DNA from 2 places in the Mesorhizobium sp. WSM4816 genome. Region 2 is predicted to be linked to the other one. Evidence: riboswitches for the same ligand, from Rfam matches in the RefSeq annotation. Region 2 holds a riboswitch; the other holds the start of a gene.
The links. A riboswitch is a leader RNA that binds a small molecule or an ion and turns the genes downstream of it on or off. The one in region 2 is predicted to bind cobalamin.

Region 1 (3,717 bases), on a different contig from region 2:
CAGCGGCCGGCTGGTTGGCGCCGTTCGATCCAAAGTTGTCGCTGCCGGCAAAAGCGCTGCCGGAGATGGCCACAATGGCGGCGGTGGCAAGAATGAGCTTCTTCATTTCAAATACTCCTGAGTTCCTCAGATCCCGAGCGGCGGACCGCCACTTTGCTGTTTGGGACCAGCTGTTAATTGTTGCCGAAAAGGTTGCGGTCGGCGCCCTGGCCAACGGGCTGCTTTTCAGCGTGAGCCGGCGTCTGGACAGAGGCCGTATACGAGCTGTCGACCGCGACGGCCGGCTGGTTGGCGGCTTTGGACCCATAATGGTCGCTGCCGGCAAAGGCGCTGCCGGTGATGGCCAGAGCGGCGACGGCAGCAAGAGCGATCTTTTTCATTTTAGTACTCCAGTATCTTAGTCTTCAGTCCGTCTAGCGGCGTGTCTTGGGAGGATGCGCGCGTCGTTCGGACAGCCCCGATGTGGGAAGGCCATTCGGCGGATTCCAATCACGAAGTTGTTCCGTGTGGACCAAGAATCTACACCTTGAAATTGTACCAGAGGCATCTACTACCATGGTTTTATGTTTCGTTTTCAATATCTTATTCAAAATTAGCCATTCATGAATTGACGGATTGGCGGATTTGCGTTCACAGCATGCTGTACGCATTGTCAACAGAAACGAACCGTTCGGTTCGATTTTAGAAGCGGCTAATAGTCACTTTTGTAAACTGTTAACCTTCCTGGTCTCCGCCGCGGGTCGGATTCGATGTCACGGCAGCCGACAATGGCCGCCGACAAAGTGGGTTTCAGCCCTGTAGATATAAACCTGCAGGTTTCGCCGGCGGTGTCGCGCCGCATGGATACGATGTCGCTTTCATGCCGGCAGTCAGCCGGCCGGCATGATTAGATCACGCCATCTCAGGTGCCGCTTGGTGACGACGAAGCGGAGAATTGGGAAGCCGGTCAGAACCCGGCGCTGCCCCGCAACGGTGGTGGAGTTCAAGTCGCAACGGGAGACCACTGGGCCACAAGCCTGGGAAGGTGTCGCGACGAGTCCGCAAGGACACTCCAGAGCCCGGAAACCAGCCCGAGATTTTCAGACTCGACTGATCGCGGTGGGCGGTCAAGAGGTGGACGATGCACGTCCGGCCCTGTCGCCGGCGTGCAAACGGTCCTCCCTCCATCACCACCAGTTCAGTCCTTACACGAGGACAGGACATGGACGCGCGCAACGACATGCTGAGGCTCTTGCACGGCCGCAGGCAAGGCTATTCGCTCGAGCAGCCCTTCTACACCGATCCAGATTTCTTCAAGCTCGACATGGAGCTGATCTGGTATCGCGACTGGCTGTTCATCGGCCACGATTGCGAGTTGCCAAAAGCTGGCAGCTATATCACCGCCCAGATCGGCGACTATCCGGTCGTGCTGGTCCGCGACCAGCAAGGCAAGATCAATGCCTTCCACAATTCCTGCCGGCATCGCGGCAGCCGTGTCTGCAATGCCGACAAGGGCACTGCGGCGAAGCTGGTCTGCCCCTATCACCAGTGGACCTACGAGCTGGACGGCCGGCTGTTGTTTGCTCGCCAGATGGCAGACGGCTTCGACAAGAGCCAGTTCAGCCTGAAGCCGGTGGCTTGCGAAAGCGTTGCCGGCTACATCTTTATCTGCCTGGCCAACGAGCCGGCCGACTTCGCGCCGATGCGCGCCATGATCGAGCCTTACCTCCTGCCGCACCGGCTGCGCGAGGCAAAAATCGCCTTCGAATCGACCATCGTCGAGAAGGGCAACTGGAAGCTCGTCTGGGAGAACAACCGCGAGTGCTACCATTGCGCCGGCAACCATCCGGAACTCTGCAAGACATTCCCGGAAGCGCCGACCGTGACCGGCGTGCAGGGCGCCGACAGCGATCCAGAGATGCTCGCGCACTGGGCGAAATGCGAGGCGGCGGGTTTGCCGAGCAAGTTCCGCATCGATCCGGCCGGGCAGTATCGCGCCACCCGCGCGCCGCTGCTGCGCGACGCCGTCAGCTATACGATGACGGGAAGACGCGCGGTGAAGAAGAACCTTTCCGACAGCGTTTCGACCGACCGTATCGGCTCGCTGCTGCTCTATCACTATCCGACGAGTTGGAACCATATCCTCGGCGATCATGCCGTCACCTTCCGCGTGCTGCCGATTAGTGCCACGGAAACGGCCGTCACCACCAAATGGCTTGTCCACAAGGACGCGGTCGAAGGCGTCGATTACGACCTCGCCGAACTCACCCATGTCTGGACCGAGACCAACGACCAGGACCGTCGCATTGTCGAGGAAAACGCCTTCGGTATCCTGTCGAAGGCCTATGAGCCCGGCCCCTATTCGGAACTGCATGAGGGCGGCGTCATCCAGTTCGTCGAATGGTACGCCTCCTTCATCGGGCCGCGCCTTGCCGAGGCCGGGCGGCCGGCGCTGCGCAGCGTCGCCTGAACGAGGTCAAGGGGATGAATGCGATGACGGACCTTGGCCTTTACCGCCATCTCGACGAGATGGCGCCCTGGAACGACAGGCTCCAGGTGCTGGAAGTCATCGGCGTCAGCGACGAGGCGCCTGACGTGAAGACCTTCACCTTCCGCTCTGACAACCAGACCTGGTTCCGCTACAGACCGGGGCAGTTCGTGACGCTGGAACTGCCGACCACCGAGGGCCCGATGATGCGGACCTATACGCTGTCGTCCTCGCCGTCGAGGCCGTTCTCGATCGCGGTGACGGTGAAAGCGCAGGCCGGCAGCCTCGGCACCCGCTGGATGTTCGACAATCTGAAACCCGGCGTTCACGTGAAGGCCTATGGGCCGGCGGGCGACTTTTCGCTGCACAGCCATCCAGCGGCCAAGTATCTGTTCATTTCGGCCGGCTCAGGCGTGACGCCGATGATGTCGATGCTGCGCTGGCTGAACGACTGCGCGCCATGGACAGATGTCGGCTTCGTCAACTGCGCGCGAAAGCCCGAGGAGATCATCTTCCGCAAGGAGCTCGAGCTGCTCGGCAGCCGCATGCCGGGCCTGACGCTCGGCTTCATGATCGAGGAGCGGTCCAGCCGTGAGGGCTGGTTCGGCCATATGGGCCGGATCGACGCGATACGGCTGCCGCTGCTGGCCCCCGATTTTCGCGAGCGCGAAATTTTCTGCTGCGGCCCCGACCCGTTCATGCGCGCCGTGCGGCAGATGCTGGAGGCGGCCGGCTTCGACATGGCCAACTACCATCAGGAGAGCTTTGCGGCCCCGGCGGTGGAGGAAATTCCGGCCCCGTTCGGTTCGCCGGCAGAGGGTGGGCCGGCAAAAGGTGGGCCAGCAGAGGGCGGGCTCGAGGTACCTGCCGAGGCCGCAACGCCGATCCGCTTTTCGCTTTCGGATATTGATGCCGAATGCGTTGCCGGCCAGACCGTGCTGCAGACGGCGCGCGCTTCGGGCGTACGCATCCCCGCAGCCTGCGAGTTCGGCCTGTGCGGAACCTGCAAGGTGAAAAAGGTCTCGGGCACGGTCGAGATGAGCCACAATGGCGGCATCCTCGATCACGAGATCGACGACGGCTTCATCCTTGCCTGCTGTTCGAAGCCGCTGACGGCGATCGAGATCGACGCCTGACCGGCGGGGGCTTAAAGCGCGGTTCGGCTGAATGGATATGCGACGCGCTTTAAGTTATTGTTTTGATGCATGTCGTCATCGCAAAACCGCTGCACACTTTTGCGTGACATGCAT
Region 2 (3,717 bases):
CTTTTCCTCGCTCTCGATCGCCATTTTCTGCGTTGCGAAGGCGGCGATGATCGCCAGCGGCAGGAACCATACGTTCCCCGAGATAAGGGCGACGCCGATCATCAGCAGCGTGTTGGCCAGATAGATCGGATTGCGGCTGACGGCGAAGGGGCCCGATGTAACCAGATGGTCCGGCACGGCGTTCGGGTGGAGCGTCGTCTTTGCCCGGATCATGATGCGGATCGCCGTGAACCAGAGTGCGACGACGCCGAACAATGCCACCCAGCCGGCCGCGAACAGGATGTCGCCCAAAAGGCCGCTGATCCAGGGCAGCGGATAAAGCAAGCCAAGCGCGATGCTGACGGCGATGGCCGCGACATAGATCAGCGGCGGCCACGGTATAAACCCCGGTTTTTGCTGTCCCGGTTTCTGTTGGCCCGGTTTCTGCTGATGGTCGGTCATTGTGCTCCTCCCTCCATCAAAGTGCCGTCGGCCTTGGCAGTGCAGGCGCCGGCGAGCTCGTCGAGATGCGCCTTCCATTCCGCAGCCTGGTCGTTGCGGTAGAGCCGATCAAGCGTGGCCTCGCCCTCGAGCGTATCGAGCATGCAGTCACAATAGCTGCTGCAGAACTCCGTGTCGCGCGATTGCTCGCATGATGCCTGGCACTCTTTCAGGAAGGTGACCTGCCTGGTTTCGACCGCTGCCGGCATGACTTGCGAAATCAGCCAGACTGAGCCGATCAGCACCGGCTGGTGGATCAGATAGAAGGCGAGGCTGTGCCGGCCGATAAAGACCAGCGGATTGGTCCAGCGGCCGGGCGTCAGGCCCGCCAGCCGCGTCAGCATGCCGGAGGCGAAGGCAAGCTTTGCCGCTGCGATGCCGGCAAGCACAGCGCCGAACCATGGAAACAGCGGGACATAATCGTTGGAGCGCGGGTTGGTTGCCGACAGGCCGACCCACCACAGGGCCGGATGATCGAAGATCTCGGACCTGAGGTAGAGCGGCGCGGTGATGACGAAAGCTGCGACAACCAGCGTCAGCAGCGCCGGCAGCCGCAGAAACGCCAGGCCGAGCAGGCTGGCGAGCGCGATCTCGTGCAGGATGCCGAAGAAGATGAAACTGTCGGGTGTGGCAAGCCTGGTGGCGGCCGATATGGCGAGCGCCGCCCCGCCGACCATGGCGAAGCGTTTCCAGAAGCCGTTCCAGCGGATTTGCTTGCCATGGGCGAGGAACAGGCTGACGCCGACCAGGAACAGGAAGGTCGAAGCGATGCAGCGCGCGTAGAATTTCCACCAGCCAAAGGCGGTCAGGCCGGGATCGGTGTAGCCGAAGAATTCGAGATCCCAGGTGAAATGGTAGCTCGCCATGGCAAGCAAAGCGATGCCGCGGGCGGCGTCGATAGCGACGATGCGCCTGGATCGGTCCTGAACGGCCGGCGTAGGAATGGTCATGGTCTCGCAATTCTGATTCAGTGCTGCAAGACGACTATCATGGTTGCCCCGGACAAAAGAAGACAGGGCCCATTGATGCCCAGGGCTTAGGCTAAAGCGCCGTATGCCGCTCGCAGCCAGTGGTCGAGGCCGGCGCCGCCCCTCATAGCCCTGCCGGGCGTTTCTCCCCGTAAACGGGGCGAAAGAGGCTGGCCGCAACGCCGGCTCCCTTCTTGCAACGCTGATGATTGGCGAGACCGCCGATGACAGCGCCCTCTCCCCGTTCTACGGGGAGAGGATGCCGGCAGGCAGGTGAGGGGCAGCGCGGACGATCGGCTTTCAACGTGTCAAGATCGCGGCGTCGAGGAACCAAGCTGGTCTGCCGGCACGGCGCATTCGCGCTGGTAGCTGGCGGAATTTGGTTTGCCGGGCGCGGCGATTCTGCCTATAGTCGCAGCCGTCGTCGGTTCCGTTTTGGAACCAAGAGGGAATGCGGTAGGGGCAAAATTCGCCCGATGCCGTGGCTGCCCCCGCAACTGTGTGCGGTAGTCCTCTCCATATGCCACTGAAGATTTTCTTCGGGAAGAGCTTCTTCGGGAAGGTGGGGAAGGGCGCTGATCCGCGAGCCAGGAGACCTGCCGGCGACAGGAGAACTGACTTCTATGCCCTCGGGTGGAGGGCGAAAGGACAAGACATGAATACCGCTTCCGTCTCGCTCGGCGCTTCCGTCTCCTCGCAGTCGCGCTTCGTGCAGTTGGCGCTTGCTGCATTTCTAGGCGTTTTCGTCATGGGTTTTGTCGGCTTCTCGCATATCGATGCGGTCCACAATGCCGCCCACGACTATCGCCATTCGATGGGCTTTCCCTGCCACTGACGAGGGGCTGACACCATGACACTGTTTCGCAACGTCGTGTTCATCGCGGCGATCGCAGGGCTTGTGGCCGGCGTCGTTCTCGCCTGCATGCAGGCCTACGCCACGGTGCCACTCATCCTCAAGGCGGAAGTCTACGAACAGGCCGGCGGTGGTCACACGCATGACCATGGTTTGTCGCCGGCCGCAGCAGGCAGTAATGCCATGAGCAGCGCCGTGCCGGCTGAAGCAGCCACCGCGGAAGAGGAAGGCTGGGCTCCGGCGGATGGCTTCGAGCGCTTCGCCTTTAACGTCGTTGCCAACGTCGTCACCGGCATCGGCTTTGCGCTGATCCTGGTCGCCGCTTCGGAGTTCGCCGGCGGCATCGGCAATTGGCGACAGGGCCTGTTCTGGGGCCTTGCCGGCTTTGCCGTGTTCACGCTGGCCCCGAACCTTGGCTTGCCGCCCGAACTGCCGGCGATGCCGGCGGCCGATCTCGCCCAGCGCCAGATCTGGTGGACGGCAACGGTGGTGGCGACCGCGGCCGGTCTCGGCCTGCTCGCCTTTCGCAAGTCATTGCCGCTGGCGGTGATTGCCGTGGCGTTGATCGTGGCGCCGCATATTGTCGGCGCGCCGCAGCCCGACAGTTTCGAATCGCCGATCCCGGAAGGCCTGCACCACCAGTTCGTGGTGGCGGTGACGCTGACCAATCTGGTGTTCTGGCTGGTGCTCGGCGCTGTCGTCGGCTTGTTGCGCGGCCGCTTGACCGGCACCGCAACCAGCCTGCGCGACAGCCTTGCCTGATCGCGCTGCTCCAGGCAGCAAGCTGACCCTGGTCGTCGGCGGTGCACGCTCGGGCAAGAGCGCGCATGCCGAAAGCCTGGTGACGGACTGTCCGGCGCCGTGGACCTATATCGCCACGGCGCAAGCCTATGACGACGAGATGCGCGAACGCGTCGCGCTGCACCGGGCGCGGCGCGGCGAGGGTTGGACGACCGTCGATGCGCCGCTAGATCTCGTCGGCGCGATCGAGGCGCTGCCTGACGGCCGGCCAGTCCTGATCGACTGCCTGACGCTGTGGCTGTCCAACCACATGCTGGCCGAACGCGACATTGAGGCCGAATGCCGAGGGCTTGCGGATGTGCTGTCGCGGCCGCGCGGGCCGTGGTTCGTGGTTTCCAACGAGGTCGGGCAGGGCATCGTGCCCGACAATGCGCTTGCCCGCCGGTTTCGCGATGCCGCCGGCCGGCTCAACCAGCAGGTCGCCGCCGTCGCCGGCACGGTGCTGCTGATGGTGGCGGGACTGCCGCTCAAGGTGAAGTGATATGACCGATATCGACGACAGGGACGAGCAACGCCACCGCGCCAAGATGGCCAAGCGCAAGGCGGTGCAGGACGCCGAGGTCGCGGCCAAGACGGTCGAGAAGGGACTGCTGATCGTCAACACCGGCCCCGGCA

Region 1: another riboswitch for cobalamin. It lies ahead of AC0L3H_RS04710 (aromatic ring-hydroxylating oxygenase subunit alpha); the one in region 2 lies ahead of AC0L3H_RS19700 (CbtB domain-containing protein).

What each region holds. Positions count from the first base shown of each region.
Region 1 covers NZ_JBVVQR010000003.1:96,807-100,523, forward strand. Annotated here, with positions in the region: gene AC0L3H_RS04700 (DUF680 domain-containing protein) at 1-106, opposite strand, end outside; gene AC0L3H_RS04705 (DUF680 domain-containing protein) at 174-380, opposite strand; cobalamin riboswitch at 887-1,088, shown strand; gene AC0L3H_RS04710 (aromatic ring-hydroxylating oxygenase subunit alpha) at 1,202-2,449, shown strand; gene AC0L3H_RS04715 (FAD-binding oxidoreductase) at 2,473-3,603, shown strand; gene AC0L3H_RS04720 (FAD-binding oxidoreductase) at 3,717-3,717, opposite strand, start outside.
Region 2 covers NZ_JBVVQR010000018.1:85,664-89,380, forward strand. Annotated here, with positions in the region: gene AC0L3H_RS19690 (methyltransferase family protein) at 1-441, opposite strand, end outside; gene AC0L3H_RS19695 (heparan-alpha-glucosaminide N-acetyltransferase) at 438-1,430, opposite strand; cobalamin riboswitch at 1,857-2,066, shown strand; gene AC0L3H_RS19700 (CbtB domain-containing protein) at 2,104-2,283, shown strand; gene AC0L3H_RS19705 (CbtA family protein) at 2,299-3,063, shown strand; gene cobU (bifunctional adenosylcobinamide kinase/adenosylcobinamide-phosphate guanylyltransferase) at 3,086-3,583, shown strand; gene cobO (cob(I)yrinic acid a,c-diamide adenosyltransferase) at 3,585-3,717, shown strand, end outside.